Regions from separate parts of the Priestia sp. 53B2 genome, predicted to be linked through region 3. Evidence: riboswitches for the same ligand, from Rfam matches in the RefSeq annotation. Region 3 holds a riboswitch; each other region holds the start of a gene.
The links. Region 3 has a riboswitch for S-adenosylmethionine ahead of ACN6NE_RS17425 (bifunctional homocysteine S-methyltransferase/methylenetetrahydrofolate reductase). Riboswitches for the same ligand answer to the same signal wherever they lie in the genome.
Positions count from the first base shown of each region.

Region 1: it holds a riboswitch for S-adenosylmethionine, as region 3 does, so the genes downstream of both, ACN6NE_RS29795 (5-methyltetrahydropteroyltriglutamate--homocysteine S-methyltransferase) here and ACN6NE_RS17425 (bifunctional homocysteine S-methyltransferase/methylenetetrahydrofolate reductase) in region 3, are expected to answer to the same signal.
Region 2: it holds a riboswitch for S-adenosylmethionine, as region 3 does, so the genes downstream of both, metK (methionine adenosyltransferase) here and ACN6NE_RS17425 (bifunctional homocysteine S-methyltransferase/methylenetetrahydrofolate reductase) in region 3, are expected to answer to the same signal.

Region 1 is NZ_JBLZXA010000038.1:139,472-143,746, reverse strand. Features, by position in the region: gene ACN6NE_RS29810 (hypothetical protein) at 1-566, opposite strand, end outside; gene ACN6NE_RS29805 (FtsK/SpoIIIE domain-containing protein) at 563-1,696, opposite strand; gene ACN6NE_RS29800 (hypothetical protein) at 1,709-2,074, opposite strand; SAM riboswitch class I at 2,407-2,507, shown strand; gene ACN6NE_RS29795 (5-methyltetrahydropteroyltriglutamate--homocysteine S-methyltransferase) at 2,589-3,716, shown strand; gene ACN6NE_RS29790 (hypothetical protein) at 3,922-4,266, opposite strand.
Region 2 is NZ_JBLZXA010000008.1:1,078,424-1,082,698, reverse strand. Features, by position in the region: gene pckA (phosphoenolpyruvate carboxykinase (ATP)) at 1-1,389, opposite strand, end outside; SAM riboswitch class I at 1,764-1,881, shown strand; gene metK (methionine adenosyltransferase) at 2,013-3,215, shown strand; gene ACN6NE_RS08895 (glycosyltransferase family 4 protein) at 3,248-4,275, opposite strand, start outside.
Region 3 is NZ_JBLZXA010000020.1:647,797-652,071, forward strand. Features, by position in the region: gene metH (methionine synthase) at 1-929, opposite strand, end outside; gene ACN6NE_RS17425 (bifunctional homocysteine S-methyltransferase/methylenetetrahydrofolate reductase) at 930-2,768, opposite strand; SAM riboswitch class I at 2,876-2,982, opposite strand; gene ACN6NE_RS17430 (YkvI family membrane protein) at 3,326-4,275, shown strand, end outside.

The DNA of each region.
Region 1 (4,275 bases), on a different contig from region 3:
TGTTCTGAAGACACCGCATACCGAACAGGTGTAATCAACATGACTGAAGGGAAAATGGACGATCGACCCTCTGGCTGCCAATGCAATGCCTTCCATTCATCCGAAAAGAAAAACTCTTCATAGAGGTTAATCTTCGCTTGCATTTTCTGCTCAGTATACTGATTGCGTTGTATTTCAATCCAAAAAGGAGACCCTTTAAAAATACAAAACAGATCCGGTTCAATCCCTCCTTTTCGTCCGGTGGGCTTATCTTCGACAATGACCTGTTTAGGTGTGCTATACGTACACATTTGTTTATAGACATCCAAGATAGAAAGGAAATGTAATATTTTTTGAGAGTTCTTTTTAATTTTGGCATCTACAGGTAAGTAGACCGTAGGAGAATACTGCTGGGTGCGTTCAATGAGTCCTAACCGATATAAACGTACCATCACACTATTACACGCATTTACGGGCGATTTAAGCTGTTTAAAGAACAGGTCAACTAATGAGTCTCGATCCACGGCTCTAAATTGATTGATAAACGCTATGATGTCTTTATCACGTTGAGATAAATGGAAACTCATCGCTGCTCCTCCTTCTCTAATAAACCAAAGATGGATTGTGATGTAACTTCGAGTTCTGGTTCGGGATCTTTCACAAGCGTTTTATAAGAAGAGAGTATTTCCTTACAAGCACCTTCATCTAAGAAAAAGGCTTGAAACTCTTTGACCTCATCAATCTTAATTTTCATGCGCCCCCTGGCTGCAGCATCGATTTCTTCGGCACCGATGACTCCGGCAACTTTCGCATTTATCGCATCGGCCTGTCTTCCAGAGATCCGAACCCGTAAGTTTGCTTTGAGTGCTGAATTCAATAAATCAGCATCAGGACGCTGCATGGCAATAATCGTATGAACACCTAGAGCACGGCCTTGGCTGGCAAACTGTTGAATCATCTCCACAAGATCCGTCTCTCTCTTCACTATGGACATTTCATCAATTACCACAACGATACGAGGCAGCTTAAATGGAAGCCTGCTTATATGTGTTACGCCATGCTCTAACAATAAATCGCCTCTTCTGTACATTTCAGCTCGTAATAAGGCAAAAGGTTTTCTCATGTCCTTTGCCTCAAAACAAAGCGCATCCACATGTTCAATGCCATGAAAAAGCCCTAAATCAGCTCGTTTCAAATCTACTAACACCAAACGCAAGTCTTCAGGAGAGGCATATTTCACCCATGTTGTGAGGATGACCCGCATCAGACTGCTTTTTCCAGCTCCAATTTCGCCAGAAATCAGTAAGGTTTCCAAATCCGCAAAATCCCATGAAACGGGGTTTCCATAAATATCTTGACCAATGCATACAGGAAGCTCCATTTTCTCAATATGAGGATGAACGACTTCATACCTATAATTGAGCATCTTAGGTAAGTTTTTGTGATGAACGGTAATGCTAAAATTCTTTAAGCTGCCATTTATCTCAATGTTGCTGCCTAATACTTGTCGTAAGGCCCATTTTTTTTTGTGTAAAAGCTCAGGATCAATGCCATTCAATAAAGAAAAAGCGTACCGAGTGTACGTATGATGGTGATCAATCTGATGAATTTTAGGAAAGAGATAAGAGGTTCGGTCTCCATGTTTCACCACGCGATAAATCTCTGCCGTACGAAACGCTTTAATCAATTGACCACGCAATTTTAGTTTCTCAAACATACACATTCCTCCTTAGAATATAAAAGTCGCAAAAAAGTAAATTAAGGCGCTATAGAAGGTGACAGGCAGGATAAATCGCATGATTTTTCCAAACTGATCCACAAGATCAATAACACCCCATCTCTCTAATATTCGTTCGATGATGGCAATTCCTAAGATAATACCTCCTATGGTTAGAATAGTGGGGTCAAGCATGGCGAGTGGACTAAAAGGAACAAAGGAATAAGCCCTGAAAGGACGAGGTCTCGTAAGAGATGATTTGAGGATTAAAGGAAAGATCTTTCGAAAAGAAAACCTTTGTGTTTTTCTCATGTTGGTACCTTCTTTCATTCTTTTTAATTTTTTGCCTTTCAGGTATGAATTGTTTCGGCTCAACACATCCGGTCGCCCCCTTCGCCTCTTCGGCTCAGCTCCCTTACAGATTCCACGAAGGGCTTCACTAGGCGTATACAGCTTGTATTAACGCAGTAACGTTACTGAACTAGATACTGATTAAGTAGTGGAGTCGTAATTCTTTAGATACTATGTAACTACTGCAGTAAGCTTGCCTGTCCAAACAAAAAATAAAGAAGAACCCTTACTGCATTAGGTAATGAGTAAGTAATGGAATAAGAGGTGTGTTGTTTCTGATTTTTCAAAATTTTGTTGACAAGCTAAGAAAACAGGTGTAACCTTTTTTCTAGTTAATTAAATTTTAATTAAATTGAATATTCTTATCTCGAGAGGTGGAGGGACTGGCCCTTGGAAGCCTCGGCAACAGACTGTTAAAGTACTGTGCCAATTCCAGTAGCAATTTGCTTGAAGATAAGAAGAGCGCTCATAACGATTATTAACCTCTTCTTATTTGTAAGAAGAGGTTTTTTATTTTGAAAAGAAAGAAGGAAACAAAACCATGACAAAGACATTAGTGAAAGCTCCATTTAAAGCTGATCACGTAGGCAGCTTTTTAAGAACAGCTCCCCTTAAAGAAGCAAGAGAAGCGTATGCGAATGCAAGAATCAATAAGGCCGATTTAAAATCTATAGAGGACAAAGAAATTGAAAAACTTGTCCAGAAACAAATTGAGGTGGGGCTTAAATCCATCACTGATGGTGAATTTAGACGCTCATGGTGGCATTTGGACTTCTTATCAGGATTAGAAGGCGTAGAGGAGTTTGAGACAGAATATATTAGCCAATTCAAAGGCGCAAAAACAAAAAATAAAGCGATTAAGGTAGTAGGTAAAGTAGACTTCAATCAACATTATATGCTGGAACACTTCACGTTCTTAAAAAAAGCTGTCGAACAGTATGGTGATGGAAGCCAAGTTGCTAAATTCTCTATCCCAAGTCCAAATATGTTATTTACTCGAGTTCAAGAAGATACATATTACAAGGGGAACAGAGATCAATTTTATCATGATACTGTAGCTGCTTATCAAAAAGCCATTCAAGCTTTTTATGATGCAGGCTGCCGTTACCTACAATTAGATGATACTTCCTGGATTGATTTTGTCTCTGAAGAACGTATCAATGCGGTTGTTGAGAAGCTTGGTATGAACGTAAAGGACATTATTGATACGCGAGTAAGTTGCTTAAATGATGCTATTTCTAAAAAGCCTGAAGATATGCTCATTACTATGCATATTTGTCGCGGAAATTTTAGATCTACGTATATCACAAGTGGTGGATACGATACTATATCCGATGCAATCTTTGCTAACTTACATGTAGATGGGCTTTTCCTTGAATATGATGATAACCGTTCAGGAGATTTTGAACCATTAAAAAGCTTTACACGTAATAATCAAAGCGTTGTATTAGGATTAGTAACATCTAAGTTTCCTACATTAGAAGATGCTGAGATTATTAAGCGAAGAATTAAAGAAGCAAGCGAATATATTCCTCTAGAAAACTTGTCGCTGAGTCCTCAATGTGGCTTTGCAAGTACAGAAGAAGGAAATGTGTTAACAGAAGAGGAACAATGGAATAAAATTAGTCACATAATTAAAATTGCTCAAGATGTCTGGGGAGTTAACTAAAAAGGGAGATTTGTTTCTTAATTTTATATAAGCAGCATTCTAGATGTGTTGAAATACGATAAACAGGCGAATCTTATAAACGGAAAAAGGAAGAATGGATATCCATTCTTCCTATATCACACGTTCTAATTCGATACGCTCACATTGAAAAACTTGTTCCTCTATTAGGTACAAGATCTTCTTAATAACCCATTACTGAATATAATTAGATAAATAATAAGAGAGTTTTCTTCTGGTTTAAGTGCTGCAAGACACTAATAAGGTGATTCACGTCATCTTGAGAAATGGGTAAAAGTTGTACTAGAGTATTTTTAATATCTGTTAATATACATAAGTCATGTAATTCATGATCAGTGAAGATAGTTTGAAGGGGGTTCAATCTGAATAGTAATGGGAGATTGTCATATAGGTCAGTTCCACACTTAACAAAAAAAAGTTGTCGCCATAATGGTCCATATTGTGTAATCATCTCGTGTTCGATGATACTTACTATTGTTATTTCAATTTCAAATAGCAACATATAAGGCTTAAATATGAGCTCTTTTTCCATGTGCATTCC
Region 2 (4,275 bases), on a different contig from region 3:
TACTGTTTCGGTATTAGCTAGTTCTCCTTCAAGGGCTGCTTGAACCATAGCTCGAGTGTAACTTAACTTCATTCGTTCGCCCACCCCGTATTCACCGCCGGTCCATCCAGTATTTACAAGGTAGACATTTACATTATGTTCATCAATTTTCTTTCCTAGCATTTCTGCATAAGTTGTTGGAGCAAGAGGTAAGAAAGGCTCACCAAAGCATGTAGAGAAAGTAGCCTGTGGCGATGTTACGCCGCGCTCTGTTCCAGCTAACTTACTAGTGTATCCGCTCAGAAAATGGTACATCGCTTGTTCTTTTGTAAGCTTGCTGATTGGAGGCAAGACGCCGAAGGCATCAGCAGTTAAAAAGACAATAGCTGTAGGATGCCCAGCAACGCTTGGCAATACCGTATTATCAATAGAGTCAATTGAATAAGCGGCACGAGTATTCTCTGTTAAACTATTATCATTGTAATCTGCTACTTTCGTATTTTGATTTAACACTACATTTTCCAGTACGGCGCCGAAGCGAATTGCATTGAAAATTTGCGGTTCTTTTTCTTCGGAAAGCTGAATGCACTTCGCGTAGCATCCTCCTTCAATATTAAATACACCAGAGCTTGACCAACCGTGCTCGTCATCTCCGATTAAACGACGGTTTGCATCAGCAGAAAGCGTTGTTTTACCCGTTCCAGATAAACCAAAGAATAATGCAACGTCACCTTCTTCTCCTACGTTAGCAGAACAGTGCATGGATAGAATATTGTTTTGAGGAAGCAAGAAGTTCATCACTGAGAAAATAGATTTTTTCATTTCACCAGCGTATTCAGTTCCTCCAATTAGCACGATGCGTCGCTCTAACGAAAGAATAATGAAGGTTTCAGAATTCGTCCCGTCTGTTTCAGGATCAGCTTTGAACGTTGGAGCTGCTACAATTGTAAACGGCTTCACATCATCATTTGTTTTTTGTTCGGCTGAAGGGCGAATGAATAACTGCTGAGCGAATAGGTTGTGCCATGCAAATTCATTAACTACTTGAATTGGTAACTGATACTTTTTATCAGCTCCAGCATATCCATTAAAAACAAAAAGTTCATCCTGCTTCTTTAAGTGGGTTAAGACTTTTTTGTATAGCGCATCGAATCGCTGAGCAGAAATTGGCTGATTGACAGGTCCCCATTCAACCGTTTTTGAAGACACAGCATCGCTTACAATAAATTTATCTAAAGGAGAGCGACCTGTATATTTTCCGGTTTCGACTGACACAGCACCTGTAGAAGTCAGCGTTCCTTCGCGTCGAGCTAGAATTTTTTCAACAAGTTGTGGAACAGATAATTGGTGTTTTGTTGTTTTTAATTGAAGCAAACCATTTAATTCGATAGACATATCAACAGTACTCATGTGCACTACCTTCCTTTTTTAGCTATTATTTATTCATTAATGTTTGAAATTTATAATTAGTATAACACATTTATTTAATTATTCTATACTATTTAACTAAAAATGTTTGTGTATTATAAAAAAATGTACGTTATACCTATTTTAGACACATGTATATGTGCTAGGAGCGAAAAAAGTGAAGCTGTTTTAAGTGAAAGCCTCATTTTGATCTGTCTTATTAACTAAACTTAGTGATGATTCTTAATAAGATGTACTATTTCGGAATTTGAGTATGTTACATTAAAACAGATTCAAACATAAAGAGATGATTTCCATTTGAATGTTGTTGACAGTGAAGCGCTTTTTCATGTATTATATGTCCTTGAACGGATACTCTCTTATCCCGAGCTGGTGGAGGGACAGGCCCTATGAAACCCAGCAACCATCGTCATTTTTTTGTGTAGACGATAAGGTGCTAACCTGATGCAAGGGCACAACCTTGATCGATAAGAGTGAAAGGCTTATGTAGAATTTGATACCTTTCCTCGATACAAGGAAAGGTTTTTTATATTTTTTAACGTGTAATGAAAATAAGGGAATGAGTACCGTATCACAATGTATCGTATTTATAAGGAGGAAAACTGATGTCAACACAACGTCGTCTGTTCACGTCAGAATCTGTTACAGAGGGACATCCCGATAAAATTTGTGACCAAATTTCTGACTCAATTCTTGATGCTATCCTAGCAAAGGATCCAAATGCTCGTGTTGCTTGTGAAACAAGCGTAACAACTGGTTTAGTTTTAGTAAGTGGTGAAATTACAACTTCTACTTACGTGGATATTCCTAAAACAGTTCGTGAAACAATTAAAGGAATTGGCTATACTCGTGCAAAATACGGATTTGATGCTGAAACTTGTGCAGTATTAACATCTATCGACGAGCAGTCAGCTGATATCGCTGCTGGTGTAGACCAAGCGTTAGAAGCACGTGAAGGTCAAATGTCAGATGAAGAAATCGAAGCAATCGGAGCTGGAGACCAAGGGTTAATGTTTGGTTATGCATGTAACGAAACAAAAGAATTAATGCCTCTTCCAATTTCATTAGCTCATAAACTTGCTCGCCGTCTAACAGAAGTACGTAAAGAAGAAATTCTTCCTTACCTTCGCCCGGATGGTAAAACACAAGTAACGGTTGAATATGATGAAAACAACAAACCTGTTCGCATCGATACAATTGTTATTTCAACTCAGCATCATCCAGAAGTAACGTTAGAGCAAATTCAACGTAACTTAAAAGAATATGTTATTAATCCAGTTGTTCCAAACGAGTTAATTGATGAAAATACAAAGTATTTCATTAACCCAACAGGACGTTTCGTAATCGGCGGTCCTCAAGGAGATGCTGGTTTAACTGGTCGTAAAATTATCGTTGATACTTACGGCGGATATGCTCGTCACGGCGGCGGTGCATTCTCTGGTAAGGACGCAACAAAAGTAGACCGTTCAGCAGCTTATGCAGCTCGTTATGTTGCGAAAAATATTGTAGCAGCTGATCTTGCTGATAAATGTGAAGTACAACTAGCATATGCAATTGGTGTTGCACAACCAGTATCTATTTCAATTGATACATTCGGTACAGGAAAAGTTTCTGAAGAAGTACTAGTAGACGTAGTACGCAAAAACTTTGACCTACGTCCAGCAGGCATCATTAAAATGCTTGATTTACGTCGCCCAATTTATAAGCAAACAGCAGCTTACGGCCACTTTGGTCGTACGGATGTGGAGCTTCCTTGGGAGTTCACAGACAAAGCGGAAGTATTAAAAACTCAAGCTTTAGCTAAATAATAAAAAAATCTCCGTGAAAACGGAGATTTTTTTTATGCCCATTGAATACCTTCAGCAGATTTTTCTACGACACCTTCATATTCTGAAAGCAAATGCTGAAAAATGGCGTCCCATGATTGAGTAAGAGCATAGTGTCTCGCTGCATGGCCAAAGTGAAGCCGCTGGTGCAAATCATCGAGTAAACCTGTAATAGCCGAACTGAATTCTTCTAAGGAGTGAGGTTTGCAAAGGTAGCCGTTTCGCCCGTGCTGAACCATCTGTTTAACTCCTCCTGCATTTGCTGCCACTACAGGAGTTCCAGAAGCAAGAGACTCCAGTACAACATTTCCGAAGGTTTCTGTTTCTGAAGGAAAAACAAACAAATCAGATGATGAATAGATATGAGCAAGTTGCTTACCTTCAAGGAAGCCTGTAAATGTCATATGCTCAGATGCTTGCTGCTGCATTTGTTCTTTTAAAGGGCCGTCTCCCACAATAACCCAGTGAATTTGATGGCGGATATGATCCGGTAGAGATCGTGCGATTTTTATTAAAAAATCAGCGTTCTTTTCTTTAGCTAATCTTCCTACATACGTTAAAATGTAGGGCTTTTTAATATTATATTTAATACGAATATCAAAGCGGTCATAGTGGGGATGAAATAATTTATGATTTACTCCTCGCGACCAAATAGATACGTTGTGAAACCCTTGTTCTTCTAGCTGCTGTTTGGTCACTTCAGAGGGAGCGAATATTTTTTGTACAGGTTTATAAAACCATTTCATATATTTTTGCAGTGGTACACGCATTTTTTCAAGTTCATAGTGAGATAAATAATCATCAAAATTGGTATGATAAGAGCCGACAAGAGGAACACCTAATCTTTTCCCGTAATAGGAGCCGCAAAGCCCCATTGTAAAAGGAGTGGCCAAATGAATAATAGAAGGATTGAATTCCTGCAGCTGCTTTTTAATTTTTAGAACGTTTGGCAATGAAAAGCGGCTGTTTGGATAAAGGAAAAACGGCATGCTGGGCGAACGGTGAACATACGTTGAAAATGACTGATCATGAGCAAATTCAG
Region 3 (4,275 bases):
CGAGGCGCAACCTCTTTTACCGCTTCAGCCAGTGCTTTAATATGAGCAGGCGTTGTACCACAGCATCCGCCTACAAAGTTCAGCCAGCCTTTATCAGCAAACCCTTTAATTTTTTGAGCAAGCAGCTCAGGGGATTCGTGATAATTGCCTTCTTCATCCGGAAGTCCAGCGTTTGGATAACAGCTAACTGCTGAAGTGGCTAGGTCTGAAAGAGAGCGAATATGATCCGTCATAAATTCAGGGCCTGTCGCGCAGTTAAGTCCGACTGAAAGAGGCTTCATGTGTTCCAGTGATAAGTAAAAAGATTCGATATCTTGACCAGCGAGAGTTGTTCCCATAGGCTCAATTGTTCCTGAAATCATAATAGGAACTTCGGTTTTTAGTTTTTCAAACGCCGCTGTAATGCCTAGAAACGCGGCTTTTACGTTCAGCATGTCTTGACAGGTTTCGACTAAAAGCAAGTCAACGCCGCCGTCTAACAAACCCCGAGCTTGCTCTTCGTACGATTCTACTAACTCAGGGAATGTAATGCCTCCGGTAACAGAGAGAGTTTTAGTGGTAGGACCGATAGCTCCAGCTACGAACCTAGGCCATTCGGGAGTTGAATATTTATCGCGGGCTGCACAAGCAAGCTTCACAGCTTCGATATTCAATTCATACGCCAAGTGACCTAAATCGTATTCATCAAGTACGGTAGATGTTGAGCCAAACGTATTGGTTTCAATGATGTCAGCACCTGCTGCAAAGTACTCTTCATGAATGCGCTGAATCACATGAGGCGCTGTTCGAGTCAAATATTCGTTACAGCCTTCATATTCTTCGCCGCCAAAATCTTCAGCGGTTAAATCAGCATCTTGAATCATCGTTCCCATTGCTCCATCGATGACGAGTATTCGCTTCTTTAGTTGTTGTTCGATAAGTGAGCTCATTTATATCTTCCTTTCTGATGTAACAAGTTGCTTGTCGTGAATATAGCGTGTTAGAATTTCGGTCATTTCATAGCGCATAAACGGCGTAATTAAGTAAATACCGTCAAATAACTCATATGCTGTATCAATTAAGTTTTTTGCAATCGCAAGACCTTCGACTTCACCGCGAATTCGGTCATTTCCCGTGGCATCCATGCGTTCTAGAATATCTTCTGATAATTTAATTCCAGGTACTTCATGGTGAATAAATCGAGCATTTCTTGCGCTTGTTAACGGCATGATACCGATGTATACCGGTGTTGTTAAATGTTTGGTTGCTTCATATACCTCTTCAATTTGCTTAGTTGAATAGAGAGGCTGAGTAATGAAATAGTGAGCCCCGCAGTCGATTTTCTTTTCCAAACGCTGAACGGCTCGGTCTAAGTGACGCACGTTTGGGTTAAAGGCAGCTGCGATGGAAAAATTGGTTTTTTGACCAAGCGGTTTGCCGGAATAAGATAGTCCTTCATTAAACTGAGCGATTAAACTAATCAAGTCAAATGAAGATAAATCGTAGACCGAAGTGGCGCCAGGGAAATCGCCAACTTTTGAAGGATCACCGGTAATCGCAAGCACTTGATTCATTCCTAACGTATGAAGTCCCATTAAATGAGATTGAAGTCCAATTAAATTTCGGTCGCGACAGGTAATATGAATAAGCGGTCGTGCTTTTGTTTCTTGCTGCATCAGTGTTGCCATTGCCAAGTTGCTGATGCGAGGTGAGGCAAGAGAATTATCAGCTAATGTAATAGCATCTACGCCGACTTTATCAAGTGCTTTTGCGCCTTCTAAAAATTTCGTCGGACCAAGCTGTTTAGGCGGATCTAGCTCGACGATAACCGAACGGCGCTTCTTCACAATCTCATGCATATGAGGTTTATCCTGCTGCTCACGCTCTTGAACCGTAACGGCTGGTCTCATTTTAACGACTTTGCTTGTAATCGGAGGCAAGTCTTTTAAGGCAGATGACATTGCGCGTACGTGAGCTGGTGTTGTACCGCAGCATCCTCCAATTAAGCGAACCCCTTGTTCGCGGAATAAACGCGCGCTTTCTACAAAGTAGTCTTCATTCGTTTCATATTCCAACTTTCCTTCCACATACGCCGGAAGGCTGGCATTAGGGTAAGCAGATAAGAAAGCACGATCAGGAAGAGGTACTTCTTCAAGAGACTGAATCATATGATAAGGACCTAAACGGCAGTTTAGCCCGACAACATCTGCTCCCAAGTCTTCTAATTCTTTTAATGCATCTGCTAAAGGGCGGCCATCTTGCAGTACGCCAATATCATGCAGGGAAACATGGGTAATAATAGGCTTATCCGTTTCTTTTCTTGCCAGTGTAAGAACGGTCTTTAATTCTTCGAAATCATAGTATGTTTCAAATAAAAGGCCATCCACGCCTTCATTTAAAAGCCAAAACATTTGTTCACGAATGCTTCGCTTAACCTCTTCTAAACTAATAGCGTTTTTTTGGAAAGAACGAATACCGCCGAGTGTACCAACCACGTAAGCCTGATCTTTTGCAGCTTGTTTCGCTAATTTTACACCAGCAATATTGATGTCTTTGACTGAATCTTCTAATCCATAACGGGCAAGTTTTTGATAATTAGCAGCGTACGTATTTGTTTGAATAACGTTTGCACCAGCTTCTACATAGGCTCTGTGAATACGAGAAACCTCTTCTGGTTTGGTGATGTTTAGTTCTTCAAAACAGCTGTCAATACCGTGTGAGTAAAGGAGGGTACCAGTGGCACCATCCCCAATTAAAATTTTAGACTTTAAATCTTCAAGTAACCCCATGTCAAAACCTCCTTAAATTGTTCCGCTTCTATTTCACGAGTGATTCGTTTTATGCAATATGCCGATAAAATAGAAAAAGTCTTCTTAAGAAGAAGACTTTTTTCGCCTTCTTATCTTCCAAGCAATAAATTGCTTGCTGGATTTAGCACCATGTCTCTAACGACTGGTTGCTGAGGTTTCAAAGGGCCAGTCCCTCCACCTCTCATGATAAGAATCAATTGTATATAATTGAAACATATTTTTTTAAATAGAAAGAATACTTATTTAATAATTTATCTGATTTTTAGAAATTATACAACAGTAAATTGTGAATTTCCAGCAAATATTGAGGAAAATTTAAAAGCTAAAGGGAAAATATCCGTATATTTTGTTTGAAAATGACTGTTATGTTAGGGTTAAGGAGTTTTTTGTGAGAAATGCAAAAAGAAAATGAAAAATAAAAAATAAACGAAAAGGCACAAACGCTGGGATATGCGTAGATTTACACGTAAAAAGGCTCGTCTTTTTTTAATCGTTTCTACATATAGTGAACTATGAAGGGTAGAAGGGTGATGGGCATGAAAAGGTGGAAACTCACGCTGCAGGTTGCTGCTACGTATGTAGGCACCGTTGTAGGAGCCGGTTTTGCAACAGGCAAGGAAATCGTTCAATTTTTTACACAGTACGGGGAACTTGGAATGGTTGGAATTTTGGTCAGCGGCTTGTTTTTTATTTGGCTAGGTTCGAAAATGATGCTGCTTTCGCACGCAATTGGGGCTTCTTCTTATCAGCAGCTTAATACATATTTATTTGGTGATGTGCTTGGAAAAGCGGTAAACGGTGTAATGATTGTCATTTTATTTGGAGTAACTTCAGTCATGCTAGCGAGTACGGGGGCAATAGGAAAAGAACAGTTCGGGCTGTGGCCTCCTGTTGGGATGATTTTTACAATTGTTTTAACTTATATATTTATCGCAAAAGGAATTAACGGTATTTTAATGGTTAATTCTCTTGTTGTGCCGATGATGCTTTCATTTGCTTTTATCATCTTTGTGCCAAATATCAGCTATTTCTCACTGATTCAAACGAAGCCGGATTTAACGCTCGTCACACAGTGGAAGTGGGCGGTTAGTCCCTTTTTATATATTTCCCTAAATCTAGCTTTGGCGCAGGCCGTTTTGGTTCCATTAGGAAGCTCGGTGAAAGATAGGAGCGTGATTAAAAAAGGGGCCGTAATAGGAGGATGTGTACTTACGTTTATGCTTGTTTCTACTCATCTTGCCCTTTCCAATTTGCCTTATTCATTTCAACTTGATATTCCGATGAGTGCCGTTGTTAAAAATATCTCAGCGTGGGTGAATGTTTTATTTACGGTAGTTGTGTTAGGCGAGATTTTTACTACATTGATTGGAAATGTATTTGGAATCGCTAAGCAGCTTCAGTCATTTCTTCCCCTGAATGACAAACAAGCTTTTGCGTTTATTATCTTGGCTTGCTTTATTATTGGGCAATTCGGATATGCCCAGCT